4 regions of the Ensifer sp. R-19 genome follow, and region 2 is predicted to be linked to each of the others. Evidence: predicted binding sites of a transcription regulator. Region 2 holds the regulator's gene; each other region holds the start of a gene.
The links. The regulator PhoB, encoded in region 2, activates phosphate uptake and scavenging genes when phosphate is short. The targets are predictions, from matches to a motif close to TGTCATNNANCTGTCAT.

Region 1: a site for PhoB is predicted at 4,362-4,378, ahead of ACN9MO_RS08220 (UDP-2,3-diacylglucosamine diphosphatase). Genes of this name have one in related genera too.
Region 3: a site for PhoB is predicted at 4,151-4,167, ahead of ACN9MO_RS22380 (Orn/Lys/Arg decarboxylase N-terminal domain-containing protein). Genes of this name have one in related genera too.
Region 4: a site for PhoB is predicted at 3,015-3,031, ahead of ACN9MO_RS08295 (LTA synthase family protein). Genes of this name have one in related genera too.

What each region holds. Positions count from the first base shown of each region.
Region 1 covers NZ_CP184569.1:1,685,972-1,693,429, reverse strand. The annotation lists gene ACN9MO_RS08240 (DUF2865 domain-containing protein) at 1-12, opposite strand, end outside; gene ACN9MO_RS08235 (acyl-homoserine-lactone synthase) at 140-781, opposite strand; gene ACN9MO_RS08230 (helix-turn-helix transcriptional regulator) at 924-1,661, opposite strand; gene ACN9MO_RS08225 (NADP-dependent malic enzyme) at 1,944-4,256, opposite strand; gene ACN9MO_RS08220 (UDP-2,3-diacylglucosamine diphosphatase) at 4,430-5,266, shown strand; partial or broken gene ACN9MO_RS08215 (MFS transporter) at 5,364-6,575, shown strand; partial or broken gene dgcA (N-acetyl-D-Glu racemase DgcA) at 6,613-7,458, opposite strand, start outside.
Region 2 covers NZ_CP184569.1:154,514-161,971, forward strand. The annotation lists gene pstA (phosphate ABC transporter permease PstA) at 1-657, shown strand, start outside; gene pstB (phosphate ABC transporter ATP-binding protein PstB) at 671-1,486, shown strand; gene phoU (phosphate signaling complex protein PhoU) at 1,537-2,250, shown strand; gene phoB (phosphate regulon transcriptional regulator PhoB) at 2,510-3,193, shown strand; gene ACN9MO_RS00755 (GcrA family cell cycle regulator) at 3,262-3,783, opposite strand; gene ACN9MO_RS00760 (aspartate aminotransferase family protein) at 4,205-5,404, shown strand; gene argF (ornithine carbamoyltransferase) at 5,505-6,422, shown strand; gene ACN9MO_RS00770 (Hsp33 family molecular chaperone) at 6,703-7,458, shown strand, end outside.
Region 3 covers NZ_CP184570.1:663,926-671,383, reverse strand. The annotation lists gene ACN9MO_RS22405 (biotin-dependent carboxyltransferase family protein) at 1-954, opposite strand, end outside; gene pxpB (5-oxoprolinase subunit PxpB) at 951-1,661, opposite strand; gene ACN9MO_RS22395 (hypothetical protein) at 1,658-2,125, opposite strand; gene ACN9MO_RS22390 (acetyl-CoA carboxylase biotin carboxylase subunit) at 2,112-3,509, opposite strand; gene ACN9MO_RS22385 (acetyl-CoA carboxylase biotin carboxyl carrier protein) at 3,509-3,934, opposite strand; gene ACN9MO_RS22380 (Orn/Lys/Arg decarboxylase N-terminal domain-containing protein) at 4,212-6,569, shown strand; gene ACN9MO_RS22375 (GNAT family N-acetyltransferase) at 6,593-7,153, shown strand; gene ACN9MO_RS22370 (helix-turn-helix domain-containing protein) at 7,229-7,456, opposite strand.
Region 4 covers NZ_CP184569.1:1,701,295-1,708,752, reverse strand. The annotation lists gene ACN9MO_RS08305 (TadE/TadG family type IV pilus assembly protein) at 1-188, opposite strand, end outside; gene ACN9MO_RS08300 (DUF1003 domain-containing protein) at 374-922, opposite strand; gene ACN9MO_RS08295 (LTA synthase family protein) at 1,060-2,991, opposite strand; gene ACN9MO_RS08290 (NAD+ synthase) at 3,261-4,943, shown strand; gene ACN9MO_RS08285 (hypothetical protein) at 4,940-5,275, shown strand; gene ACN9MO_RS08280 (TolB family protein) at 5,303-6,130, shown strand; gene ACN9MO_RS08275 (hypothetical protein) at 6,296-6,946, shown strand; gene ACN9MO_RS08270 (ankyrin repeat domain-containing protein) at 7,034-7,458, shown strand, end outside.

The sequences.
Region 1 (7,458 bases), 1.5 Mb from region 2:
CTGATGCCGCATGATGCCGGCCTTCTGATATGGGCGGCTGCCAGCGGCAATTCCTGTTTCACCTCCATCATAGAACTTGTCGGTGATCGTGCAACGACAAGCGGCGGTTTGCGTTAACGGCTCCGGCCGGCGATGGCATTCAAGCGGCGCGGGCGGTTTCGAGCGACATCGGGCGTTCGAGAACGGTGCCTTCGATGGCGGCAATGGCCTTCATGCGCTGAAGTAGGTCGTCAGTCACTTCCCAGGCGACGGCAACGGCGAAGACCGAGCCGATGCGATGGGGTTCGGCGATGCGTTCGCCCGGGCATCCCATGCGCCGGAACATGCGTTCCAGGAACACGTCGGTGACCGTGACGATGTGGCTGATGCCGGAGGCGAGACCGAGTTCGCCGACGCCGCACATCAACTCGGCGGCGGCGATCGTCACCTGATTGGAGGCACGGTCCTGCGAAATCTCGGGCTCGATGCAGAAGCGGCTCGATTCCCACACCGAAGCGCTGCGGATTTCCGGATTGTCGCCGAGCAGGATCGGGAAGGTATCGTCCAGCATGTTGGGACCGAGCGTCGGCAGCAGCCTCAGCGAGCCACGCAGCCGGCCGTCGGGAGCGTAGGATAGCACGTAGAGCGGGTTCGCCGTGTCGTAGTTGTCGATTTCCCATTCGCCGTCCGTCTGAACGTCCCATTTCAGGAAATCGTGGAAGACCCGCTTGCGCAGCCGGAACATGTCGTCGACGGCCCGCGGGTGCTGTGCTCGGGTCTTTCCGTTCAGGATCCTGATCATCTTTTTCTCCATCCTTGTCTTGGGATGGGCGGATGCTGTCAGGCTGGCGGCGGTCGCGTAACTGTCGGTAGTGACAGTTTAAATCAGCGATATTTCCCACTAGATTTCGAGGGGTTTTGGGAGGGCATTGGCGCGAGCTGCGTCAAACGGTGGGGATCAGCGCATGGCGGACGGCCTGGGCGACCGCTTGCGTGTTGGAGACGACATTCAGCTTGCGCCTCGCATTGGTCATGAAGAAGCGCACAGTGCGTTCGGAAATGCCGAGGATAGTGGCGATTTCCCAATAGCTCTTGCCGGCGGCGGCCCAGGTCAAAACCTCGGTTTCGCGACCGGTGAGGCGCATGTCACGCGCCGAAAGGCCGCCGGCCATTGCGCCATGTTCCAGCATGGCCGCATGGAAAAGATTCGCGGCGAGCTGGAAATCGCGCAGATGTTGGCGCCGATAGGCCGTCCATTCGTCGGCCGGCATGTTGACGTTGATTGCCAGCAGCGCCGTCCGACCTGCGGGCGATGGCAGCGGCAAGGCAACGCCCTCGGTGGAAATGCCGATTTCCTGCGCGGCCTGGAACAAAGGCTCGCATTCCGGGAACCGATGTCGCGCCATCGTCCATTCCACCGGGCGCACGCCGCCAAGCGCGAGCTTCAGGATCGGATCGATTCGGTGAAGGCCGCGCGAACGGTAGATCTCGGCGGCATAGGCGCCGAAGGTGTGATGCAGGCGGCAAATCTTGAGCTCGTCCGCATAGGGCTCGGCTTCGAGGTACAGGAGATGGGCAATGCGGAACGTGCGGCGCATCAGCGTAAAGAAATGAGCGGGCTCGACACAGCCCCCGCCTTCCAGGATTTCCAGCATGTCGAGGACAGCCTGCTGCTCAGTCATGCCACAACACCGAATCTCGTCCGAAGCCACAGCATGGTTAGAGGTTCACCTTTTGTCCAGCGCAAACTTACCCGTTTGGTGTGTGATGCCAATTTTGCAATTTTCGATTGCCGGTTCTTGCGACCGGATCGCGCGAGCGGGCAGCAGAGGATGATTCCGCTGTGATTCTCGGGCGATAGAGCGTCGCGCTCAACAACTGCGCGACGCCCGGATATGGCATTGGGGGCGCCGGTCTGGCGCCTGATATCTGCGAAGATCGAAGGCGATCTCCGCGGTATCATGTCAGCCCGGATGGCTGGCTTCGACGACCGCGAGGGCCGCCATGTTGACGACACCGCGCGATGTGACCGAAGGCGAAAGGATGTGCGCGGGAAGCGCCGAACCCAGCAGGATCGGACCGACATGCAGGCTGTCGGTCATGGTCTTGACGACGCCGAGCGTGATGTTGGCGGCATCGAGATTGGGGAAGACCAGCAGGTTGGCTTCACCCGGCAGGCTGCTGTCCGGCATGACGCGTTGGCGCAGCGCTTCCGAGATCGCCGCATCGCCGTGCATTTCACCGTCGACTTCGAGGTCAGGCGCGAGTTCGCGCACGAGCTGAAGCGCCTTGCGCATTTTGGTGGCGCTTTCCGAGTCGCGCGAACCGAAGTTCGAATGCGAGACGAGCGCTGCACGCGGCGTGATGCCGAAGCGGCGGATTTCCTGCGCGGCCATGACGGTCGTCTGCGCGATCTCCTCGGCGCTCGGGCAGTAGCTGACATAGGTGTCGGTGAAGAAGGTCGCGCCGCGCTGCGAGATCAGCAGGCTGAGGGCGGAGAAGTCGAGCACGCCTTCGCGCTTGCCGATGATCTGCGAAACGTCGCGCATGTGCCTGGAGTACCGGCCTTCGACGCCGCAGATCAGCGCATCGGCTTCGCCGCGCTTGACCGCAAGCGCACCGATCACCGTCGTGTTGGTGCGCACGATCGTACGGGCCGCCTCCGGGATGACGCCGAGGCGTCCGACGAGGGCGAAATAATCCTCGACATAGTCGCGGTAGCGCGGATCGCCTTCGGGGTTCACCACTTCGAAATCGACATCCGGACGGATGCGCAGGCCGTAACGGCGCAGGCGCGTCTCGATGATCTGCGGACGCCCGATCAGGATCGGCCGGGCCGTGCTTTCTTCCAGCAGCACCTGGGCGGCGCGCAGCACGCGCTCGTCTTCGCCCTCGGCAAAGATCACGCGGTTCTTCTGGGCGTTCTTCGCGGCGGCAAACACTGGCTTCATGATGAAGCCCGAGCGGAATACGAAGCGGTTCAGCTTGTCGAGATAGGCGTCATAATCCTGGATCGGACGGGTGGCGACGCCGCTTTCCTCGGCCGCCTTGGCGACGGCCGGCGCGATCCTGAGGATCAGGCGCTGATCGAAGGGCGAGGGGATCAGGTAGTCGGGGCCGAAGACCGGGGTTTCGCCGGAATAGGCGCGGGCGGCAACGTCGGACGGCTCCTCGCGGGCAAGGCCGGCAATGGCGCGGACCGCCGCCATTTTCATTTCTTCGTTGATCGTGCTTGCGCCGCAATCGAGCGCGCCGCGGAAGATGTGCGGGAAGCACAGAACGTTGTTGACCTGGTTCGGGAAGTCCGAGCGGCCGGTGCAGATCATCGCATCCGGGCGGGCGGCACGGGCCTCTTCCGGCATGATTTCCGGCGTCGGGTTGGCAAGCGCCATGATCAGCGGCTTTTCGGCCATCTGAACCAGCAGCTCCGGCTTCAGGACGCCGGCAGCGGAAAGGCCGAGGAAGACGTCTGCGCCGCCGATGCTGTCGGCGAGCACGCGGTTGTCGCTCTCCTGGGCGTAGATGGACTTCCACTCGTCCATCAGCACCTCGCGGCCCTTGTAGACGAGGCCCTCGAGATCGTGCACCCAGATGTTCTCGCGCTTGGCGCCGAGGATGACGAGCAGGTTGAGGCAGGCGAGTGCTGCCGCACCGGCACCCGACGTCACGATCTTCGCCTTGGCGATATCCTTGCCGGCGAGTTCCAGGCCGTTGAGGATGGCGGCGGCGACGATGATCGCCGTTCCGTGCTGGTCGTCATGGAAGACCGGGATCTGCATCTTTTCACGCAGCTGGCGCTCAACCTCGAAACATTCCGGTGCCTTGATGTCTTCAAGGTTGATGCCGCCGAAGGTCGGCTCCAGCGCCGAGATCACGTCGACCATGCGCTCGATGGACGAAGCGTCGATCTCGATGTCGAAGACGTCAATGCCGGCGAACTTCTTGAAAAGGACGGCCTTGCCTTCCATCACCGGCTTGGAGGCGAGCGGCCCGATATTGCCGAGACCGAGCACGGCCGTGCCGTTGGAGATGACCGCGACCAGGTTGGCGCGCGCCGTGTAGTCGGCGGCCGTTTCCGGGTTGTCGCGGATGGCGATGCATGGCGCGGCCACGCCGGGCGAATAGGCGAGTGCCAGATCGCGCTGGTTGCCGAGCGGCTTGGTGGGCTGGATTTCGAGCTTTCCCGGGCGCGGGTAACGGTGGAAGAAAAGGGCCTGCTGGTCGATGTCGCCGCTGGCCGGACCGATGTGGGATTTCGTCTTGTCGCCCGTGTTCATGCTCTCACATTCCTCATTCGTGGTCGTGCCTTTTGGCATGAATTCGGAGCGAGGTACAGTTTTGCCGTGCTGATTTCAGCGGCCAGACCGGCGGCAAGGCGCTCATGTCATCTTCCTGAAACACGAGTCTGGTTTTCACGGGGGCAGGAAGCGTAATTAAAGACGAGGCTGGCATGACGGCGCAGCAAGACAAGTCCGTACGAAAGCTCAGGACGTTGTTCATCTCCGACGTCCATCTCGGGTCGAAGGCCGCCAAGACGGACTTCCTGCTCGATTTCCTGCGGCATCACGAAGCGGAGACGATTGTGCTGGTCGGCGACATCGTCGACGGCTGGAGGCTGAAGCGCAGCTGGTACTGGCCGCAGAACTGCAACGACGTCGTCCAGAAGCTTCTGCGCAAGGCCCGCAAGGGCACCCGCATCGTCTATATCCCCGGCAATCACGACGAGTTCCTGCGCGATTTTCCCGGCGTGCACTTCGGCGGCATCGAGGTGGCGCAGCGCTACATGCACGAGGGTGCGGACGGCCGTAACTATCTGGTGCTGCATGGCGACGAATTCGACGTGGTGGTGCGCAATGCCCGTGTGCTCGCCTATCTCGGCGACTGGGCCTATGACACGGCGATCGCCATCAATATCGGCCTGGCCGCCATTCGCCGGCGCCTCGGCATGCCCTATTGGTCGTTCTCCTCCTGGGCCAAGCTCCAGGTGAAGCATGCCGTCAACTTCATCGGCGAGTTCCAGAAGGTGGTTGCCGAGGAAGCCCGTCGCCACGACGCTCAAGGGGTGATCTGCGGCCACATCCACCATGCCGTCATCGAGGACATCGGCGATATCCGCTACATCAATACCGGTGACTGGGTGGAAAGCTGCACGGCGATTGCCGAGCATCACGATGGCAGGATGGAACTCATCACCTGGCATCAGATGCGCGGTGGCGCGCTTGAGGGCGAAGCCTCTGGTGAAGCCGACAAGCTGCTTGCCCAATTGCTGACACAGCGCGCTGCGTAACCGGAGAGCGACAGGTCACCTCCTGTCGCGAAAACTAGGTTATGGCGAGGCATGCCAGGGCTGTGCTAGAGATTGAGCACAGCCATCAGGTCAGCCGATGATTCCCTCCTCAGCGCCCGCAACCGTGGGCCCTCCGCCGCGCCATTTCGCGCTTCGCATCGCCTTGCTCTTCTGCGCGCCGTTGATCGTCAACGGCTTCGCGATGCCGTATTTTCCGATGTGGCTCAGCACGCTCTCGATGAGCGACTTCGAGATCGGCGTCGTGCTGGCGCTGCCGATGTTCGTGCGCGTCATCACCGCGCCGATCGCCGGCGTCATCGCCGACCGCCTTGGCGAGCGGACGATCGTGCTGATCTGGTCCGGCTTCCTATCGCTTGCAACCGCTCTGGTGTTGTTTTACTTTCGCGACTTCTGGCCGGTGCTGGTCATCTACACGCTGCAATCGGCGGTCTATTCGCCCTATGTGCCGATCGTCGAGGCGATCGCGCTTTCCGGCGTCCGCCGCTGGGGCTTCGACTACGCCCACATGCGGCTCTGGGGCTCGGTCGCCTTCATCGGTGCGACAATGCTCGGTGGCTGGATGGTCGGCATATACGGCAGCGACATGGTGCTGCCGGCGATGGCGATCGGTTTCGGCCTGACAATTGCCATGGCCTATGCGGCGCCGCGCGTCGGAAAGCCGCGCCGGCCATCGCCGATCACTGCACTCACCGAGCCGCCGCCGAAGTCGCTCAAGCAGCTCGACCTGCAGCTGCTCCTGATCGGTGTGACGCTGGTCAATGCCAGCCACGCGATGCTTTTTGCCTTCTCGGCGATCTACTGGCAGCACATCGGCTACAGCGGCACCGAGATCGGCCTGCTCTGGAGCGCGGGCGTGGCCGCCGAAGTCACGATGTTCATCTTCGCCAAGGCGATCAGCCGCCGTTTCAGCGTCTGGGTGATGATCCTGTCGGGCTGTTCGCTCGCCGTGGTGCGCTGGATCATCTTCCCGATGGATCTCGGTTTCAGCGGCTACTTCATCCTCCAGTGCTTCCACGCCTTCACCTATGCGATCATGCACACCGGCATGCAGCACAAGTTGGTCGAGCGGGTGGTGGAATCGCAGGAAGCGTCCGCCCAGGGGCTCTATTTCTTCTACACCGGCATCTTCACCGCGATCCTCACGTTCCTGTCTGGCTATTTTTACGCCTGGTATGGGGTGAAGGGGTTCTATTCGATGTCGGTCGTCGCCTTTGCCGGCTGCTGCTTCGCGGTTGCCGCCTGGTATCTTCAGCCCCAGAGGCGCGGTTCCGGCGGAAAACCAGCGAAGCCTCGTAGCGCAGACCCGGTGTGCGGTCTTCGGCGAGCAGCAGAGGCCCGTCGAGATCGACGAAATCGGCGCCCTGGGCAACCAGGATCGCCGGCGCCATCGCCAGCGAACTGCCGACCATGCAGCCGACCATGATCTTGAGGCCAAGGGCTGCTGCTTGATCGCGCATGCGCAGCGCTTCGGTAAGGCCGCCGGTCTTGTCGAGCTTGATATTGACCGCGTCATAGCGGCCGACGAGCGCGGCGAGGTCCTCGGTCGCGTGCACGCTTTCATCCGCACAGATGGGTACCGGGCGGGCAATCGTCGCCAGCGCATCGTCGCGCCCGGCGGGCAGCGGTTGCTCGATCAGGTCGATCCGTTCCTCGGCGCAGATTGCGAAGTGATAGGCGAGGGTTTCGGGCGTCCACCCCTCATTGGCATCGAGGATGATGCGGCTCTCGGGCGCGCCCGCCCGCACGGCGCGGATACGCGCGCCATCGTCCGGTGTGCCGACCTTGATCTTGAGGAGTGCGCGGTGGGCATATTTCGCCGCCTGTTCGCGCATGGTGTCTGGCTCGGCGAGTGATAACGTGTAGGCGGTGGTCAGTGCGTCGGGTGAGGCTATGCCCGCAAGCGAATGAACAGGCTTGTTTTTCTGTTTGGCCTCCAGGTCCCACAGTGCACAATCGACGGCATTTCGTGCGGCGCCCGGTTTCATCTGGCGCTGCAGTTCGACACGGGTCAGGCCAGCCTCGATGCGCGGGCGAATGGAAGCGATCTCGGCCAACACTGAATCGATCGTTTCACCGTAGCGGCCGTAGGGCACGCACTCGCCGGAACCGGTGTGGGTGCCGTCACTGATTCGGCAAGTAACGACGCTCGCCGTCGTCTTGGAGCCGCGCGA
Region 2 (7,458 bases):
CTCGGCTCGTTCTACATGATGCTGATCGTGCTCGTGCTGTCGTTGCCGATCGGCGTTGCCGCCTCGATCTATCTTGAGGAGTTCGCTCCGAAGAACCGGCTCACCGACCTGATCGAGGTTAACATCAACAACCTCGCGGCCGTTCCGTCGATCGTCTACGGTCTGTTGGGTCTCGCCGTCTTCATCAACTTTGCCGGCATGCCGCGTTCGGCAGCCGTCGTCGGCGGTTTCGTGCTGACGCTGATGACGCTGCCGACGATTATCATCGCCACCCGCGCGGCCTTGAAGGCGGTTCCGCCGTCCATCCGTTCGGCGGCGCTCGGTCTCGGTGCCTCGAAGATGCAGACCATCTTCCACCACGTTCTGCCGCTGGCGATGCCGGGCATTCTGACCGGTACGATCATCGGCCTTGCCCATGCGCTTGGCGAAACCGCGCCGTTGCTGTTGATCGGCATGGTCGCCTTCGTCGTCGACTATCCCGGTTCGCCGATGGAGCCGTCGACAGCGCTGCCGGTGCAGATCTACATGTGGGCCAACGAGGCGGAACGCGCCTTCGTCGAGCGCACCTCCGGCGCGATCATCATTCTTCTCATCTTCCTCGTCGTCATGAACCTTGGCGCCATTCTGTTGCGACGTCGCTTTGAGCGCCGTTGGTAGTGAGGTAATTACTATGAACATCATGTCAGAAGCAGCGGTCGAGAAAGCCTTGGATCAGAAAATGAACACGGTTCCCTTCAAGATGATCGGCAAGGATGTGTCGGTCTACTACGGCGAGAAGCGGGCGCTTTTAGACGTCAACCTCAACATCCGCGAGAACACGGTAACGGCGCTGATCGGTCCGTCGGGCTGCGGCAAGTCGACCTTCCTGCGCACGCTGAACCGCATGAACGACACCATCGAGAACTGCCGCGTCACCGGCAAGATCACGCTCGATGAGGACGACATCTACGACCCGACCATTGACGTGGTCGAGCTGCGCGCCCGCGTCGGCATGGTCTTCCAGAAGCCGAACCCGTTCCCGAAGTCGATCTACGACAACGTCGCCTACGGTCCGCGCATCCACGGACTTGCCCGCACCAAGGCGGACTTTGACGAGGTGGTCGAGACCAGCCTGCAGAAGGCAGGTTTGTGGAACGAGGTGAAGGACCGCCTGCAGGAGCCGGGTACCGGCCTTTCCGGTGGTCAGCAGCAGCGCCTTTGCATCGCACGCGCTGTTGCCGTCAGCCCGGAAGTCATCCTCATGGACGAGCCCTGCTCGGCACTCGACCCGATCGCGACCGCCAAGGTCGAGGAACTCATCCACGAACTGCGCACGAACTTCACGATCGTCATCGTGACCCACTCGATGCAGCAGGCCGCCCGCGTTTCGCAGCGCACCGCCATGTTCCACCTCGGCAATCTTGTCGAGGAGAACGACACCGACAAGATGTTCACCAATCCGGATGACCAGCGCACCCAGGATTACATCATGGGCCGCTTCGGCTGAGGCCAATCACGGCTGCAACAGTCACTGGAAAGCGCCTGTAAGGATCGACGATCATGTCCATGCATATCATGTCCGCCTATGACGAAGAACTGAAGTACCTGACGCGCCGCATCTCGGAAATGGGCGGTCTCGCCGAGCAGATGGTCGCCGAATCCGTCCGCGCCCTGGTCAATTCCGACCTGGCGCTGGCGCAGAAGGTAATCTCGGACGACACTGTTCTCGATGATGCCGAGCGCCAGATCGGCGAGAAGGCGATTGTCACGATCGCCAAGCGCCAGCCGGTCGCCGCCGACCTTCGCGAGATCATGGGGTCGATCCGCATCGCCTCCGACCTGGAGCGTGTCGGCGACCTCGGCAAGAACACTGCCAAGCGCGTGATCGCGGTTGCCGGTTCCGGCATCCCGCGCAAGCTCGCCCGCGGTCTCGAGCATCTCGCCGAGCTCGCTCTGGTGCAGCTCAAGGAAGTGCTCGACGTCTATGCCTCGCGTTCGCCGGAAAAGGCCAACAGCATTCGCGAACGCGACGAGGAGATCGACGCGATCTACACCTCGCTGTTCCGCGAGCTGCTCACCTACATGATGGAAGATCCGCGCAACATCACGCCCTGCACGCATCTTCTGTTCTGTGCCAAGAACATCGAGCGTATCGGCGACCACGCGACCAACATCGCCGAGACGATCTATTACATGGCGACGGGTGCCCAGCCGGAAGGTGAGCGCCCGAAGGATGACAACACGTCGACGTTGGGCTCGGTCAACGACTAGAAGGTTTGAGCGGGATGCGGGGGACAACCGCATACACTTTTCCCCATCCCGCTCTGGCGTTAAACGCGCCGTTCGCAATGCATGCCCCATGAATATCATCCGGTCGCGGCTTCGGTCGCGGCCCCGAATTCCTGCATCTGAAGCATGCGGCTTTTCGCACCGCCTTTGAAATTGGCGGGGGTGCTCCAGATTTAGAGTGTCTGAGTGCCGGCCGGTCCGCTGGACCCGCACGGCGCTCGCGGTAAGGAGACGTTACCTGATGTTGCCAAAAATCGCCGTGGTCGAAGACGAAGAGGCGCTGAGCGTCCTGCTGCGTTACAATCTGGAAGCTGAAGGCTTCGACGTCGATACGATCCTCAGGGGTGACGAGGCGGAGATCCGGCTACAGGAACGCCTGCCCGACCTTCTGATCCTCGACTGGATGTTGCCTGGCGTCTCCGGCATCGAGCTTTGCCGTAGGTTGCGCCAGCGCCCGGAGACGGAGCGGCTGCCGATCATCATGCTGACGGCGCGCGGCGAGGAAAGCGAGCGCGTTCGCGGTCTCGCGACCGGGGCCGACGACTATGTGGTCAAGCCCTTCTCCACGCCGGAGCTGATGGCCCGCGTCAAGGCGATGCTCCGCCGGGCGAAGCCCGAAGTTCTCTCGACGCTGCTGCGCTGCGGCGACATCGAGCTCGACCGGGAAACCCATCGCGTCCATCGTCGCAGCCGCGAAGTTCGCCTGGGGCCGACGGAGTTCCGCCTGCTGGAGTTCCTGATGTCCTCTCCGGGCCGTGTCTTCTCGCGCTCGCAGTTGCTGGACGGCGTCTGGGGCCACGACATCTATGTCGACGAGCGGACCGTCGACGTGCATGTCGGCCGCCTGCGCAAGGCGCTGAACTTCTCGACCATGCCTGATGTCATCCGCACCGTGCGCGGCGCCGGCTACTCGCTCGAAAGCTGAGAAGGGCAAACAGAAGTCAATAAAAAAGGGGCCGATCGGCCCCTTTCGTTTTGGTCCTGTGCGGATCCTTAGCGCATCCGACGGCGCTCGGCGGACGGCTGGTAGGCAAGCCGCGCATGGAAGCTGCAATAGGGCGAAGCTTCCGGGGAATCGTTGCCGCAGAAATGGAACTCTTCCTTCAGCGGGTCGCCGATCGGCCACTTGCAGGTGCGTTCGGTGAGCTGGGTCAGCTCGAGGCGGCGCGACATTGGCACGACCACGTCGGTCTGGATGCTGAAATCCTGCTCGGCAACGAGATCGACTTCGATCTCCTCCTTGAGAACGGTGGCGCCGGACGGACGGGCAACGGTGCGGGTCGAAACGCGCGAGGCGTAGTTCGGAGCGCGCGGCGCCGAGGTCGGCCGCTTCGGGCGGGCCGCCGCAGTGGCGCTGCCGCCGGCTTTGGCGCGGCCTGGAAGGCTCAGGCGATGAACCTTGCCGATGACAGCGTTACGGCTGACGCCGCCGAGCTGTGCCGCGATCTGGCTTGCGCTTAGGCCCTCGGACCAAAGCTTCTTCAGTTTCTCCACCCGCTCGTCAGTCCAGTTCATTTCTGCACTCTCCGTTCTCAGCGTTGGGGATGGCAGAATCCCTCACCGCACCCCGGTTGAATCTCGAGGTTGCAAACGCGATAACTCTTTTGGTGACTAGGTCCGCCGCATGCGTCTAGTAATTGAATGTTAACGTACTGACCGCCGGACTCCGTGGCAAGAGTCCCGGGATTCACGCCGAATCGATTTCGTAGTTTTCCCCAACTTGCTCGGCTGGCGTTGCATTTTTGCAAGCCCTACCGGCCGATTTTTTCGTCGCAGGGAAATGGATCTCGTTACCGCGCTGCAAGGCTTGGTTTTGTTGACATTGCAGTGCGAAATAGGAATAGTGCCTGCGCCGCCGAAAGGCGGCATTTTTGATTTTTATCGGGCCGCATGAAGCAGCGGGACCGATGCCGATTGGAGTGAAGGAGAGCCTCGCATGACTGCAACCACGCCGCTTTACGATACCTACATGCGCGCGCCGTTGCGTTTCGAGCGAGGAGAGGGCGTCTGGCTAATCGCCGAAGACGGCTCGCGCTATCTCGACTTCGCTGCCGGCGTTGCCGTGAACTCGCTCGGCCATGCGCATCCGCATCTCGTCGAGGCGCTGAAGGCGCAGGCCGAGAAGGTTTGGCACCTTTCCAACCTTTACGAGGTTCCCGGTCAGGAAAGTCTTGGACGCCGCCTGGCCGCCGTAACCTTTGCTGATCGGGTCTTCTTCACCAATTCCGGTGCGGAAGCGCTGGAATGCGCGATCAAGACGGCGCGGCGCTACCACTTCGCCAAAGGCCAGCCGGAGAAGTTTCACATCATCACCTTCGAGGGCGCCTTCCACGGCCGCACGATCGCGACGATCGCCGCCGGTGGTCAGCAAAAGTACATTGAAGGTTTCGGGCCAAAGGCCCCAGGGTTTTACCAGGTTCCGTTCGGCGACCTCGCAGCCGTCAAGAATGCGATCACCGAGGAGACCGCCGCGATCCTGATCGAGCCGATCCAGGGCGAGGGCGGCATCCGTCCCGCGACCAAGGAATTCATGCAGGAACTGCGCGCCCTCTGCGACGAATTCGGCCTGCTCCTGATCCTCGACGAGGTTCAGACCGGCGTCGGCCGCACCGGCAAGCTTTTTGCCCATGAGTGGACGGGCATCCGCCCGGATATCATGGCCGTTGCCAAGGGCATCGGTGGCGGCTTCCCGCTCGGCGCTTGCCTGGCGACGGAAGAGGCGGCCGCCGGCATGGTGGCGGGCACGCATGGCTCGACCTATGGCGGCAATCCGCTGGCGATGGCCGTCGGCAACGCCGTGCTCGACGTCATCCTCGCTGATGGCTTCCTCGCCCATGTGCGCGACGTCGCGCTCGTCTTCCGCCAGGGTCTTGCTTCGCTGAAGGATCGCTATCCCGATATCATCGAAGATATCCGCGGCGATGGCCTGATGCTGGGCATCAAGGTAAAGGGCCCCTCGGCGGATCTCCTGAAGGAGATCCGCGCCGAGAAGCTCCTGGCCGTGCCGGCCGGCGACAACGTGTTGCGCCTGCTGCCGCCGTTGACGGTGACGGCGGAGGAAGCACGCGAGGGCCTCGCACGCATCGAGCGCGCCGCCGAAGCAGTGCGGAAGGCAAGTGGTAACGCTGCGGCCTGACCGATAGGGCCAAGACTGACCCAGGATGGTAGAATGACCTTCGTGCGTTCACGCCGCTGCGTGGCGCACATAGGTTCGATTTTTTGAGGAACCGAGTACGATGGCAGGCACCAGACACTTTCTCGATCTTTCGGCCATGACGGCCGCCGATCTTCGGACGATCATCGATGATGCCCGCGTCCGAAAGGCGACGACCAAGGCCGGAACCGCCGAGAAGCCGCTCGCCGGCAAGATGCTGGCGATGATCTTCGAAAAGCCGTCCACCCGCACCCGTGTGTCCTTCGATGTCGGCATGCGCCAGCTCGGCGGCGAAACCCTGTTCCTTTCGGGCACGGAGATGCAGCTCGGTCGCGCCGAGACGATCGGCGATACGGCGAAGGTCCTGTCGCGCTATGTCGACGCGATCATGATCCGCACCACCGACCATCGCCGCCTGCTGGAATTGGCAGAACACGCGACGGTACCCGTCATCAACGGCCTGACCGATGACACCCATCCGTGCCAGATCATGGCCGACATCATGACCTTCGAGGAGCATCGCGGACCGGTGAAGGGCAAGACGATCGCCTGGACCGGCGACGGCAACAACGTGCTGCACTCGCTGATCGAAGGCTCCGCCCGCTTCGGCTATCGCATGAACATGGCCGTGCCGCTCGGCTCCGAGCCGCAGGACAAGATCCTGAACTGGGCCCGCAACAACGGCGGCGAGATCCTGCTGTGTCACGATGCCGAGCAGGCGGTCGCCAACGCCAATTGCGTTGTCACCGACACCTGGGTGTCGATGAACCAGGAGCATCGTGCCCGCGGCCACAACGTCTTCCAGCCCTATCAGGTCAACGAGGCGCTGATGAAGCAAGCGGCATCCGATGCGCTGTTCATGCATTGCCTGCCGGCGCACCGCGGCGAGGAGGTGACCGACGAGGTGATCGACGGCCCGCAGTCGGTGGTCTTCGATGAGGCCGAAAACCGCCTGCATGCGCAGAAGTCGATCATCGCCTGGTGCATGGGGCTCGTCTAGGCCCCTGCGAGCACCGCGGTGAGCGCGATGGCGCAGGGCTTCGGCGGCTGTGAGGCCGGCTATTGACATTGCCGCCGTGCGACACGATCTAGGCGGCTGCAGGGCGCTCCTGGCAACAGTGAAGCGCCGACTGCCACGGGTGGTGCGCGGCGCAATGGCTGATGGCACATATCCGGTGGACAATCCGTTTATCGCGGGATCGATTGAGACAGCGGGCACGTTGCGCCGGGGGACAGGAATGTCCCCGGCGCAACGCAGTTGCTGAGGCAAGGAGCAAGACATGACTGACATGACGCCAGGGCTTGGTGAATTCGACTTCGCCGGTGACGATCACGTCGTGCCTTTCCAGGTGGAAGGCCTCGACGTGCGCGGCCGCGCCGTGCAGCTCGGCCCGATGCTCGACGCAATTCTGGAGCGCCACAACTATCCGCTTCCGGTCGCGCGGCTCGTTGCCGAAACCGTCGTGCTGACGGTTCTGCTCGGCACTTCGCTGAAGTTCGAAGGCAAGCTGATCGTCCAGACGAAAGGCGATGGTCCGGTCGATCTCGTCGTCGCCGACTTCTCGACGCCGGATCGCGTGCGCGCCTATGCCCGCTACGATGCAGATGCGCTTGCCGACGCCGAGAAGGATGGCCGCACCCTTTCGCATGAACTGCTTGGCAAGGGCGTACTCGCCTTCACCATCGACCAGGGCGCTCATACTCAGCGCTATCAGGGTATCGTTGCGCTGGACGGCGCCACGCTGGAAGAAATCGCCGGCGTCTATTTCCGCCAGTCGGAGCAGATCCCGACCAAGGTCAGGCTCGGCGTTGCCGAGCTGCTCGACCGCGATGAAAGCGGAAAGCCGCGCCATCGCTGGCGTGCCGGCGGCATGGTCGCGCAGTTCCTGCCGGAAGCGCCGGAGCGCATGCGCCAGCCTGATCTTTCCGGCGGCGATGGCGATGACGGGGAAGGCGTCTTCGACGATGACGATCTCTGGGCGGAAGCCAAGGTGATGGTCGAGACGATCGACACCGACGAGCTGACCGACCCGATG
Region 3 (7,458 bases), on a different replicon from region 2:
GGTATTTCTGATGTCTTCGACATAGGCGGCGAGCGCCTTCTCAATGGCCCGAGCCTCAGCGTGCGTGGCCGGCACGAAACGCAGCGTCGAACCGATGCGAGCCTGCCCCATCCGCCAGAGATCCGCCTCGATGACGCCGGCGATCTTCGGATAGCCTCCGGCCGTGTTGGCATCGCTCATCTGGACGATCGGTTCGCCTGCAGGCGGCACCTGGATGACACCGGGCACGACGCCGTGCGAACGCATCTCCACCACCTCTACCGGATGGATCGGATCTCCGCTGAGACGGTAGCCGGTGCGGTCGCTGCGCGACGAGATCTTCCACGGCTGGCGCCAGAACCGGTCCGCGTCGGCTCCGAAGAGGTCGTGTTCGCCGGCCGGGAGTGCGCGAATGAGAAGCGCACCATGTTCGTCGACAGGAAACACATCCTTCAAAGCAACCGCTGGCGGCACAACGCCGAAACCACCTTTCGGCAGGACAGCGGGTTCAACCGGACCGGTCGCGATGCCGTCGCCGGCGGCGAGGGTCCTGCCCGCAAGCCCGCCGAAGCTTCCACGCAACGACGTGCTGCGCGATCCCATCACCTGCGCCACGTCGACCCCGCCAGCCAGGCTTACATAGGCCCGCGCATGGCGAAGCGGCGGGAAGAGCTCCAGCACCTGACCGGCCTCAGCTTCCGCAGCCCACCAGGGCGGCAGGGCGACACCATCGAGCTTCGCCCTGCAATCGGCACCCGTGAGCGCGTATGCGCCACCCTTGGCAAAACATAGCCGGAAGGGGAAAGTCTGGACCTCGATGACGGCGGCACCCTGCGGATTGCCAAGGAGAATGTTGCCGATCTCCAGTGCCACGGGATCCATTGCTCCTGAGGCCGTGACCCCGATATTTCGATAGCCCGGACGCCCCCGATCCTGGACAGTGTTCAGCGGGCCGGTTTCGAGGATTTCGATCACAAGTCGATCCTTTCAGGGCGGAAGCGCACGGTATCGCCAGGCGCCATCAAGGCGGGCACTGCAGCCAGCGGATCGAACATCTGAAGTTCGGCAAAGCCGATCGAATTCCATCCGTTCGGGCCGGTCAGCACGGCAACACCGGTTTGCATGCCGCCGATCGTGACGCAGCCCCGCGCCATCTTGAGCGAGGGCACGGTCTTTCGCGGCATGTGGATGCGTGGATCAAGCCCGTGCAGGTACCCGAAGCCCGGCGCACTGCCGAGGGCGAAGACGCGATAGATGCCTTCGTGGTGAATGCGCACGACTTCCCGGTCGCAGAGACCGCTGAGGTCACAGAGCGCCGGCAGGTCGGTGGCATGTTCGCCGCCATAGGTGACGGAGATTTCAATTTGCCGACCGGCAAGTTCGATGCCCTGCGAACGCTGCCATTCGTCCTGCAGGTGCCGGACGACAGCTTGCGGATCGTCCGGGGTCTCCTTCAAGAGGACCAACAGGTTGGTCATGCCAGGAACGATTTCGGCGACGTCTTCGTGCGTCTCGAGCGCGCGGGAGAGCGCCCAGATGCGCCTCTGGTTCGGCAGGTCGAAGGCCCCGGGTGCTTCGAGCAGAAAGGCACGCGTGCCGATGAAGGAAATCTTCGCCAGCGCCTCGGTATTCGGGACGATTGAGGCAGGCGACGGGAACGGGGCCTGTTGCAGGAGGCTCATTGGGCGTGTTCCATGGTCAAAACGGGATCTCCGTAGCCGATCAACTCTCCGGCACGGGCATGAACGCCTGCGACGATCGCGGTTGCCGGCGCGACCACCGGGACGAGGATGGGCCCGACCTCGACAAAACCGGCGATATCGCCGGCTTCGAGCGCTCGGCCCTCACCGGCAAGCGGTGAAGCGTCCGATCCAGCGGGATGCCGGTCGCGAAAAACCCCGGCAAGCGGCGCCTTGACGGCCCGGCCTTCGGGCACCAACGAGGTCACATCCTGAGCCTCTTGACGACGCTCGACCGGGCTGGCGTCGGGGGCCAGCACGATCTTCAAGGCGTGACCGTCCTTCGTGCTGATCTCCAACTCGCTCGCGCCGGAAGCGCCAAGCCAGGTGGTTAGAGTGGAGATGAGGGCCGGATCGGAGAAGTCACCGATCCCGGATCTGCCTGACGAGCGGTCACGCCTTGACACCGGCTTCCTCCCTCAAACTTTTTTCAAGATGATGGATATCGACGCAGCCCTGCATGAAATCCGGATCTGCAAAGATCCTTTCGTGCAGCGGGAGGTTGGTGGAGATGCCTTCGATCCTGGTTTCCGAAAGCGCGACCTGCATGCGCCGGATCGCCTCGTCGCGGGTCGGGGCGTGGACGATCAGCTTGGCAATCAGGGAATCATAGTATGGGGAAACCCGGTATCCGGCCGAGATGTGGGTATCGACGCGAATGCCCGGTCCGCTTGGAAAACGAACCGCTGAAATGCGGCCGGGAGCGGCCACGAAAGTGGTCGGGTCCTCTGCATTGATACGGCATTCGAAGGCGTGTCCTTGCGCCTCTCCGTGGAAACGGCGCGTGTCGAGCACGTCGCCCTGGGCCGAACGCAGCTGCTCGTGCACGAGATCGACGCCCGCTGTCGCCTCCGTCACGGGATGTTCGACCTGCAGCCGGGTGTTCATTTCGATGAAGTAGAACTCGCCGTGCTCGTAAAGGAACTCGAAGGTCCCAACCCCACGATAGCCGATCTGCCGGCAGGCCTCTGCGCAGCGCGCGCCGATCCTCTCTGCGAGTTCCGGTGCGATACCGGGTGCCGGCGCCTCCTCGACGACCTTCTGGTGCCGTCGCTGAACGGAGCAATCGCGATGACCAACCCAGACTGCATTGCCGTGATTGTCGCAGAGCACCTGGAATTCGACATGGCGGGGGTGCTCCAGAAACTTTTCCACGTAGAGCTCAGGCTTGCCGAAAGCGCGGCGCGCCTCCTCGCGCGTGATCACGACCGCATCGGCTATATCGGCGCCATCGCGCACAACGCGCATGCCCCGCCCGCCGCCGCCGCCGGCCGCCTTGACGATGACCGGGTAACCAATGGCCTCAGCGGTGGCGCGCACGGCATCTATGTTATCAGGTAGCGGCTCGCCCGGTCCCGGCACGCAAGGGACGCCGGCCGCCATCATCGCGCGCTTGGCAGCGATCTTGTCGCCCATGATGCGGATTGCCGAGGCCGGCGGGCCAACGAAAACCAGTCCGGCCCTTTCGACCGCTTCGGCGAATTCCGCATTCTCCGAGAGAAACCCATAACCCGGATGGATCGCCTCCGCGCCGGTCACACGCGCTGCAAGCAGGATCGCCGCCTGGTTGAGGTAACTCCTTGTTGGTGTCGACGGCCCGATCGAGAGTGGACCACCTTCGCCCGGTGCTGCCGCGCCGGCCCTATCCGCCTCGGATGCAACACGGATCGCGCGAAGGCCGAGTTCCTTGCAGGCCCGTTCGATCCGGACGGCGATTTCTCCTCGATTGGCGATGAGGACGGAGTGAAATGGATGACCGGTTTTCCGGCCGGGCTCGAAAGACGCATCCATCACCCGATCTCCACGAGCAGGTCGCCGAAGGCGACCTCCTGGCCGTCCGCAAAGAAGATGCGCTTGACGATGCCGCCGAACGGAGCCGATATAGTCGTGAAGACCTTCATCGCCTCCACGATGCAGAGAGCCTGACCCACCTCTACCGGATCGCCTTCCGCCACGATTGGAGCGGATCCCGGGCTGTTTGACTGATGTACGATGCCTGAGGTCGAAGCACGAACAAGCTGCGTTTGCGGCTGGTCGTCCAACCTTGGCGGCTCGACCGTCGATGGCGTTGCCTGCACTGTGGTTGGGATTTCCAGGTTGGCTACACGAGCCGGATTGCGAATGACGACAGTCGTGTCCGCATCGCTGACTGTCAGCTCCGAGACACGCGAACGCCCGACAAAGTCGAGAAGCGTCTTGATCTTTTGCAGATCCATTGTTTTCCCCACGGAACGAAGATCACCGGGGTGCGGCCCTGAGAGCCTTGATCCGTCCGGTGCAGTTGGGGAAATCTTACACAGCATCCCGTTTGATGGGGGCAGACAAACTTTGAATAGAGAGAACCACCGCCCCCTCTCCCGCTGCTCCACGAGGACTCTTGGACGAATGGCCGGCACGAGTTGGTCTCGAACATCACAGATAATCCGGGCCGCTGTCACAACATCGTCACGAAACACACGAACAACTCGCTGCGTATTGATGGCGGAGGCTCAGATGGACTACTTCAGGCGCTTCACCTTTTTATTCGCGACACCCGCCTTCAACAGCGAGGACCTGGAGGGGGCCCGCTATAACCAAATCGTCGAGGAGATCGAACGATCCGGTTTCGAGGTGGTGCGCGCGCGCAATCTTGAAGACGCCGAAATCGCCGTCCAGACGGACGCGGCCATCGGTTGCATGATGGTCGATTGGGGCAAGAAGGGCATGGAGGGCAAGACAGCCTCCCTTATCAATCTGATGCGCCGTCGCGGCCTCGAATTCCCCATCATTCTCTTGATCCGCCGCAAGCGCTTCGAGGATGTGCCGGTAGAAGTGCTCGACTTCATCGACGGTTATGTCTTCCTGTCCGAGGAGACCCCCGCCTTCATCGCAAAGAACCTCATCAGCCGCCTCAAGCAGTATGCCGAGACGATGAAGACACCTTTCTTCGGCGCGCTGGTGGATTACGCCGAGGAAGGCAACCAGCTCTGGACATGTCCCGGCCATAATGGCGGCGTGTTCTATAGCCGCAGCCCGGTCGGCCGCGTGTTTATGGAGCATCTGGGCGAAGCGGTGTTCCGCGACGATCTCGACAATTCGGTGCTCGACCTTGGCGATCTCCTGACCCATGAGGGCCCGGCGCTCGCGGCGCAGAAGGAAGCCGCCAAGATTTTTGGCGCGGAGAAGACCTATTTCGTCCTCAACGGCACCTCGACCTCCAACAAGGTCGCGCTCTCCGCCCTCGTCACCGATGGCGACCTGGTTCTGTTCGACCGCAACAATCACAAAGCGGCGCATCACGGCGCGCTGATGATCTCCGGCGGTATCCCGGTCTATGTGCCGACCGCGCGAAACGCCCATGGTCTGATAGGCCCCATGGATTTTGGCTCCCTGAACGAGGAGGCGCTGCGGGAACGCATCCGCACCCACCCATTGGTCAAAGACCCTAACGCCTGGCAGAAACCGCGCCCGTTTCGGGTGGCGGTGGTGGAACAGTGCACCTATGACGGCACGATCCACAATGCGGAGATGATCCTGAAGGCCATCGGGCATCTGTGCGACTACATCCTGTTCGACGAGGCCTGGGCGGGCTTCATGAAGTTTCATCCGCTCTATGCCGGACGTTTTGCCATGGGCCTTGCCGAACTCGGACCCGATGCGCCGGGCATCATCGCCACGCAATCCACTCACAAGCAGCTTGCGAGCTTTTCACAGGCTTCGCAGATCCACATGAGGGATCGGCACATCACCGGCCAGAAGCGCCGGGTCGAGCACCGGCGCTTCAACGAGAGTTTCATGCAGCACGCTTCGACCTCACCCTTCTATCCCCTCTTCGCCTCCCTGGACGTCGGCGCGCAGATGATGAAGGGCCGCTCTGGCGAAGTGCTGTGGGACGATACGATCCGCCTCGGCATCGAACTGCGCAAGAAGATACGGGCTGTGCGCCGGGAGTTCGAGGAGAAGGAGCGTCGGCCTGAGCGCCGCTGGTTTTTCGAGCCCTTCGTGCCGGACCGTGTGGCGATGCCGGATGTGGCAAGCCCTGGAGCGGTGCACGACGTGCCCTGGGAGAGTGTTGCCACCGATCAACTCGCCACCAACCCGGCCTTCTGGCACCTAGCCCCAGGTGCTGCGTGGCACGGCTTTTCCGATATGGCGCCGGGCTTCGCAATGACCGATCCCAACAAACTCACGCTGCTCACGCCCGGATTCGACAGGGCGACCGGCGCATATGCCGAGCACGGCATTCCGGCGCCGATTGTCGCGCAATATCTGCGTGAGAACCGGATCGTCGCGGAAAAGAACGACCTGAATTCCCTGCTGTTCCTGCTCACACCCGGCGTCGAGGCAAGCAAAGCGGGCACGTTGATCAGTGGTCTCGTAGCATTCAAGCGGCTTCATGATGACAATGCGCCTCTGGAAGAGGCAATCCCGGAATTTTATCGCCGCCGACCCGGTCGTTACGCTGGCGTGCGGTTGCGCGACCTGTGCGGCGATATGCATCGCTTCTTCCGCGACGCCAATGTCAGCGCGCTGCAGGCGAAGCAATTTTCCGAAGCGCACCTGCCTGATATCGCCCTTTCGCCCCACGACGCGGCGCGCTGCCTCGTGCGCAACGATGTGGACTATCTTCCGATCGACGCCATCGCCGGGCGGATCGCAACGACGCCTTTCGTCGTCTATCCGCCGGGGATCGCCACCATCGTGCCGGGCGAGCGGTTGACCGAGCGAGCGCAGCCGATGATCGACTATCTCAAGATGTTCGAAGCCTGTTTCAACGCGTTTCCCGGCTTTGACGTCGAGATCCAAGGTCTCTACCGTGAAACGGACGCATCGGGCCGCGTACGACTTCATACCTACGTCGTCGCCGAATAGGATTTAGGAATTTCGGATCCCTCATGCAGCAGGACAAGTCAATCGTCATTCGCCCGTCGCGGGACGGCGACGTGGACGCGATGCTGGCGATCTATCGCCGCCACATTCGCCGCGGCATCGAGGAGGGTGTGGACGAGGGCGACACGCCGCAGCCGGACGATCTGCGCGAGCGGCGGAAGAACTTGAAGAGCCGCCGCTTCCCGCACCTTGTCGCGATCAAGGAGGGCGCAGTGGTCGGCTACGCCTATGTCGTACTGTTTCGCAAGCGACCTGCCTACCGCTATACCGTCAAGCACTCGATCTATGTTCATCATGAACATCTCGGCCAGGGCATCGGAGGTCTGCTCATGCGCGGCCTGATCGACGCTTGTGCTGCAGCCGGCTTCCGGCAGATGATCGGCTATATCGATGCCGAGAATGTTGCCTCGCTGTCGCTGCACGAACGGTTCAACTTCGTTCGCGTTGGCCTCCTGCAGGGGGTAGCCTATCGCTACGGGCGCTGGGCGGACAGCGTCATGGTCCAACGCTCGCTCGGCACCGGCGCGACGACGCCACCGCCTCCCCCGCCCCTCTCCACCCGTTGACGATCGAAGTTGGAAAACCCGGGTGGGCTGCGCCCGCTCAAGCCTCCCCGAGAGGCGGCCGCGACTCCCTGGCCTTCATTCAGCACTCGATCTCTGACGCCGGCTAAAGGCCTTTGCGTAAACTGAGGGTGTCTTTCCGACATAACCAAAGAACGCACTTGAAAATGCGGAGCTCGAAGAGAAACCGGCTTCGAAAGCAGTCTCCGTTATGCAATGTCCCTCTTTGCGCAGAAGTTCCATCGCCCGGTTCATCCGCTGTTCACGGATGAGTTGTAACGGATCCGGAAATCGAGAGGGCCGCATAG
Region 4 (7,458 bases), 1.5 Mb from region 2:
TGGGATAGTCCAGCGATGGCTGTGCGCGCGGCATCGGCGGCGATCTGCTGTATGGAATGCGCTGTGCTGAGATAGACGCCGTAGGCGATCAAGGTTAGCACGCAAAGGAAGAAGAGCGGCGCTATGATTGCGAATTCGATTGCAGCGGCGCCGTCTCGGCCGCCGAAAAGGCGCTTGAAGTTGGACATTGCAGCATCTCCGCGTACCCACGTTGCTGTATTTTTTTCGAATGTCCCTGCACCCATAAGATGGTCTTCAAATATTAATTTTTTCATACTCCGATAAGTTGCCGATGGCAGCGAAGCGGGGGGGTGGGCGCCCGCGCTACGCCGCGGCACCGCGGGATCTGATCCTGCGTGTCGTGGGTGTTCGGTCAGTCCTGCCCGGGTGCTGGACGGTAGTGCTCGAGCTGGCGGTTGAGCGTTGCGAGGTCGGCACGCAGTTCCGAAATCTCACGCAGCAACACGTCGTCGACCTTGTGATGCAGGGCGATCAGTTCGACTTCCGACTTGAGATTGACCTCGTAGTCCTTGGACGCTGCGAAGCGGTCGCGTTCGGCCTGACGGTTCTGCGACATCATGATGATTGGGGCCTGCAGTGCGGCAAGCATGGAAAGCACGAGGTTGAGAAAGATGTAGGGGTAGGGGTCGAACGCTCCGGTCACCAACAGCACCGAGTTCACGATGACCCAGCAGACGAGAAAACTGCAGAAGGTGACGATGAAGCTCCAGGAGCCGCCAACGCGGGCAATGTTGTCGGCGAGCCTGTCGCCTAAGGTTTGCTCGGCAGCGAAGGCCGCATTGGTATCGGTGGTCAGCGTGCGCCGCTCGCGGGCGTAGGCGAGGATGCGGCGCTCGATCTCGCCGAGTTCGCTGAGCGGCTTGCCGAAGAACTGGTGCGAGATGTTGTTGAAATGCGGCATGGCGATCTCCGGGGTTGACCGGAGAAAATCTAGAGCATTTCCAGCAAATGTGCGTGGCGGTTTTGCGTCGCGGAAAAATCTGGCCGACCGAGAGCATGAAGAGCCGGACCGGGTGTGGCCGGTCCGGCGCTCGTGGTTCAGTGGGTCTCGGCCGCGCTTGCGAAGAGGTCGGCGTGGGACTTGAAGAACCGGTCGGTGGAGAAGCGGTCTCCAAACATCATGTCGTGCTGCAGGAAGCGATAGTCACGCAAGAGAGCCGGCACCTTCGGCTGGCGCGACCACTCGGCGACTTCCTTGCCGTTCCTGCGGATCAGCATGTAGCGGTCGACGACCCGGTATTGGTCATGAACCTTGCCGAGGAACCCGGTGTAATAGGGGTGCTCGTAGCCGGACTGCTTGAGGATCTGGTAGGAGAGGAAGGCCGGGCTGATCGTGCCGACGTTCTTTCTCGGGCCTGTTTTGTTCGACCAGACGACGAGCGGCGTTTCGTGCTGCGCCTTCATCTGGTCCTTCGAGCCCTTGCGCTCCGCCGTGACGCCCTTCATGAAGCCGGTGCTGGTATAGACCGTGTTGAGCGGCGGCAGGTGGTCGCCGAACAGCACGATGATCGTTTCGCGATCGCGCTTCTTTGCCCAGTCCATCAGCTTCTTCAGGCTCTCGTCGGCTTCCTTGATGCCTTGAGCATAGGTTTCCAGCACCTGCCGGTCGCTTTCGGGCAGGTTGCCTTCGACCTTGATGGTGTTCTTGGCATAGCGGTTTGCCTCATAGGGGCCATGGCCCTGCAGTGTCACCGCAAAGAAGAAGAACGGATCGTCCATGGCGTCGGCCTGGCGGATGATCTCATGCGTCAGCGACTCGTCCGAGGCAAAGATGCCGCGCTTCTGCATCGGCGGCATGTTCTCTTCCGACTTGAAGGTGTCGAAACCGAAGGCCTTGTAGACGGCGGTACGGTTCCAGAACCAGCTCTGGAAGGGATGGATGGCGCGCGAGACATAGCCTTCGCCACGGAAGAAGGTAGCGAGCGACGGGATCGGGTTGCGGATGTACTGCTGGTACGGAATGCTGCCATAGGGCAGGAAGGCGTTGGAGAAGCCGGTCAGCGCCTCGAACTCGACATTGGCGGTCATGCCGCCGAATTCCGGCGAGAAGACGTTGCCCGACTGCATCTCGCGGATCGTCGGCATCGGATCGGGCGAGAGCTTGACGTTGGGCAGGCGGGTCGGATCCCAGAAGGATTCGCTCATCAGCACGATGACGTCGGGCTTGCCGCGGTGCGAGGTGCCAGCCGGAAGCGGCTTCACCGGAATGCGATCGATGGCGTCGGCCATGTAGCCAGCGGGCGCGCTGACATTGGCCATCGGCAGGTTGATGGCGAAGGCAAGCGCAAAGCCGTTGTGCTTATAGTTCTCGGTCTGGTCCCACATGATGGGGATGACCTTCAGGCGATCACGGATCCAGGAGAACTGGTTGTAATCCATGATGTGCCAGAAGGCGAAGAGCAGCGGCAGCGCAAAGGCCGCACGAGCGATGCGCTCGCGGCGCGTCAGCTTGGGGAAATTGCGCCAGGCGTAGCGCAGCAAGAGGCCGATGGCGGCAACGGCGGCGATGAGGCCGACGACGATGCCGACGGCGGTCCAGGGGCGGTCCTTCACCAGCACCGGCATCAATTCCATGATCTGGCGGCCGAACAGGAAATCGGTCGGATAAAGCGGATCGGACAGGAAGACCTGCTTCTGCTGGCAGACGACGGCGGGTATGATGGCGAGGGGCGCAATCACCACGGCCGACTTATGTTCGCGACCGAAAATGCCGTCGACGGCCAGCAGCATCAGGAAGAATGCACCGACAGTCGTCAGCGCCGGGCGCGTCGGGTCGAGCATATAGGCGAGCGTATCGGCCATCGACTGGCGCACGATCAGCTCGACGGCGAAGACGAGAGCGGCTGCGACGAAAAGGGAGAACAATGCGCTGCGGGTGGCCGCAAGCGTCTTGGCGTGCCGTGCGGTGAAGCCGGGTCTATCGACATAGACGCGCGAACCTCTCGCGACAGCGGAATCGATACTAGCCAACATGTTCTCCAGTTTCATAAATGTGTCGTGTAACTGTCATACGCCCGTCATTTTGAACAGGGGATGAATGGTTTCTTAACGGGGTTTGGGAACAGCTTTTCGTCGCGTGAGGGCGCTGCAACGGCCCTTCATAAGAACCGGGAAAGACAGAATTTTTCGGTTTTTTTTCGCGGAGCGGCGATTGCCTGTGGGTATTTTCCTGCGGATTGCGCTAAAGAACATTGCGAAAGTCAGACGCAATCGCTCAGAACAGACCGACAGGCCCGCTCATGACCGCTCACAAGATCGCCCCCTCGCTCCTGCGCATCGCAATCGCCCAGCTCAATCCGACGGTGGGCGACATCGCCGGAAACCTGGCCAAGGCGCGTGAGGCGCGTGCCGATGCGGCGCGCCAGGGCGCCGATCTCCTGCTTTTGACGGAGCTGTTCATTTCCGGCTATCCGCCCGAAGATCTCGTGCTGAAGCCGGCATTCCTGAAGGCCTGCCTCCAGGCGGTCGAGAAGCTCGCGAGCGACACGGCGGACGGCGGCCCGGGCGTCATCATCGGCTTCCCGCGCCAGGCCAAGACCGGCCGGCACAATTCGGTGGCCGTGCTTGACGATGGCAAGGTGATCGCGTTCCGCGACAAGGTCGATCTGCCGAACTATGGCGAGTTCGACGAGAAGCGCGTCTTCGACCAGGGCGAGATGCCGGGCCCGGTGAATTTCCGCGGCGTGCGCATCGGCATTCCGATCTGCGAGGACATCTGGGGCGATCTCGGCGTTTGCGAGACACTCGCGGAAAGTGGCGCGGAAATCCTGCTGTCGCCGAACGGTTCGCCCTATTTTCGTGGCAAGGTGGATGTGCGCCACCAGGTGGTCCTCAAGCAGGTGCTCGAGACCGGCCTGCCGATGATCTATGCCAACCAGCTCGGCGGCCAGGACGAACTGGTGTTCGACGGCGCAAGCTTCGCCTTCAACACCGACAAGTCTCTCGCCTTCCAGATGAGCCAGTTCGAAGAGGCGATTTCGATCGTCGAATGGAAGAAGGGCGAAAGCGGCTGGCATTGCGAAAGCGGGCTGCAGTCGCGCCTGCCGGAGCGCGAGGAGTCGGACTACCGCGCCTGCATGCTCGGCTTCCGTGACTATGTGAACAAAAACGGCTTCAAGAACGTCGTACTCGGCCTTTCCGGCGGTATCGATTCCGCGATCTGCGCGGCGCTGGCGGTCGATGCGCTCGGCGAGGAGCGGGTGCGCACAGTCATGCTGCCCTATCGCTACACCTCGCAGGAATCGCTGAAGGACGCCAAGGAATGTGCCGCAGCGCTCGGCTGCCGCTACGATATCGTGCCGATCTCCGAGCCGGTCGAAGGGTTCTTAAGCGCGCTCTCCGACATGTTCGAGGGGACCGAATCCGGCATCACCGAGGAGAACCTGCAGAGCCGTACCCGCGGCACCATCCTGATGGCGATCTCCAACAAGTTCGGCTCGATGGTGGTGACGACGGGCAACAAGTCGGAAATGTCGGTCGGCTATGCCACGCTCTATGGCGACATGAACGGCGGCTTCAATCCGATCAAGGATCTCTACAAGATGGAGGTCTATGCCATCTCGCGCTGGCGCAACACCACGGTTCCGCCGGGCGCGCTTGGACCCTCCGGCGTCGTCATTCCCCCAAATATTATCGACAAGGCGCCCTCGGCTGAATTGCGTCCCAACCAGACGGACCAGGATTCTTTGCCGCCCTATCCGGTGCTCGACGACATTCTCGAATGCCTGGTGGAAAAGGAGATGGGGACCGACGAGATCGTCGCCCGCGGCCATGACGAGGCGACGGTTCACCGGGTCGAACACCTGCTCTACATTGCCGAATACAAGCGGCGGCAATCGGCGCCGGGCGTCAAGATCACCAAGAAGAATTTTGGCCGCGACCGGCGGTACCCGATCACCAACCGCTTCCGCGATCGAGGGTGAGCGCGTTCGGCCAAGGGCGGGACGGCAAGGAAAGCTGTCCGGAGTTCACGGACGAGGAAATCCGGCTGATCCGGCTGTGGTCGCTGAGCGACGTTTCTGCTGGCCGGCAGCTCTCGGCGCAGATCGCCTATTTCGCGACGCCGGCGGTCTTCGGCATCTATGGTCTTGCAAGCGGCAGTATCGCCATCGTCGGCGTGGCCTTCGTCTGCATCCTTCTGCTGTTGGCCTGGGGCGTCGTCTCGACCTGGCGAGATCAACGCAATTCCAATTTGATGCAGTCGATCTGCGCCAAGGTCGCGGCGACGCTGCCGAGAGGCGAAGAACGCAAATAGCTGCCTTGGTCGCGGCGGGAGAACGGGATGCGCAGTTCCATCGAGACCTATGACATCGTTACCGGTGAAACGCGCGTCGTCTGGCAGACCGATCGGCTGGTCGAGGCGCCGAACTGGTCGCGGGACGGCACGCATCTGGTCATCAACGGCGATGGCCGTCTTTATCGCCTCGGTTTCGACGGTTCGGAGCCGGTGGAGATCGATACCGGCTTTGCCGCGCTCTGCAACAACGACCACGGCATTTCGCCCGATGGCGCCACCATCGCGATCAGCGACAAGACCGAGTTCGGCAAGTCGGCGATCTACCTGCTGCCGGCTAGAGGCGGCACGCCGCGGCTCGTCACCCGCAACCTGCCGTCCTATTGGCACGGCTGGTCGCCGGATGGGCGAAGAGTGACCTATTGCGGCATCCGCGACCAGGTCTTCGACATCTATACGATTTCGGTTGATGGCGGCGAGGAGCAGCGGCTGACCCACGGGGAAGGGCGCAACGACGGACCCGACTGGTCGGCGGATGGCGAATGGATCTATTTCAACTCCAGCCGCACCGGACGCATGCAGATCTGGCGCATCCGCCCCGATGGCAGTGACGTCACGCGCATCACCGACAGCCCCTATGGCGACTGGTTTCCGCATCCGTCGCCGGATGGGAAGCATCTGCTGGTGCTCTCCTATGACGGTGATGTTTTCGATCATCCGAGGGATCTCGATGTCCGCCTGCGGCTGATGGATATGGACGGCGGCAACCCGCGCATCCTGTTCGAACTTTTCGGCGGGCAGGGAACCATCAACGTTCCCAACTGGTCGCCGTCAGGCGATCGCTTCGCCTTCGTTCGGTATCAGCCTGAAAGCTGAGCGCGCTGGACAAGTATAAGGGCAGCGTGCTAGCGATGACCTCGTTCGCAGGGCGCATCCGATCCGCGGGAAGGGCAAGGCCCACCTGTCTCACTGAACTTGGTTGCCACACCTCTTTTCAGTCTGTGGGCGCGGATACCGGACGTGAATGAAAGGAGGTCTTTCATGATCGCGCGCGATCTTCCCGCGAACCTTACCCTCGAAACGATCCGCAAGCAGGCCAAGGCTTTTCTGAAAGCCGTGAAGGCCGATGATGCCAGTGCAAGGCAGCGGGCGTTTCCCTATTTTGCCGATCCCGCTGCAATGGGGCTCCAGGATGCGCAACTGGTGCTCGCCCGCGAGTTCGGCTTTTCGAGCTGGACACGGCTGAAGCGGCATCTTGAGAAATCCGGGAGCAATGCACCTGCAACCGAGCAGCTTGCAAACCGCTTTCTGTCTCTGGCGACCGTCTCCTACTTCGGCGACATAGCCGCTGATCCCGAGCGGTTCACCCAGGCGCTTGCACTGCTGGAAGAACATCCCGAAATCGCCGGCGACAGCATCCACGTTGCAGCCGCGCTCGGCGACGTAGAGGCAATTGACCGCTGGCTCGATCGCGATCCGAAACTCGTAGGCAAACGCGGCGGGCCGTATGACTGGGAGCCGTTGCTCTACGCTGCCTATGCCCGGGTTCCCGGCCATTCCTCTCTGCCCGCCGGCCGACGCCTGATCGAACGGGGTGCCAGTCCCGATGCGCATTGGCTTGACGACGGTCAGTACCGCTTCACGGCGCTGACGGGCGTCTTCGGCGAAGGCGAGGCCGGCCCCGAGCGGTAGCCGCAACATCCGGATTGCGTCGCTTTCGCGCGGCTGCTGCTCGATGCCGGTGCCAGGGCGAATGACAGCCAGGCGCTCTACAACCGGATGTTCGAGCCGGACAACACGTGCCTCAAGCTTTTGCTCGACTATGGCCTTGGCGCCAACGATCGGAACAATTGGCTGGTTCGCAACGATGGCGGTTTCGTTGAAAACGGCGAACGCGTTTTCGACTACCAGCTCGCCTGGGCGCTCGAAAAACGCATGGGCGAGCGCGTGCGCCTGCTGGTCGAGCATGGTGCCGACGTCAATCGTCCCATCAAGGGCCGGACGCCCTATCAATGGGCAGAGCTCGGCGGTGATGCGGCGCTGGCTGCGTTTCTCGTTTCGCGCGGGGCAACGGAGGCACCGCTGGACGATGTTGACCGGCTGGCCCGGGCTATCTCAGAAATGAAGGCCGATGCGGCGAGGGCGCTCGTTAATGCGGATCCGACGCTGATCACACGCGCGCAGACCGCGCATCCGGCGCTTCT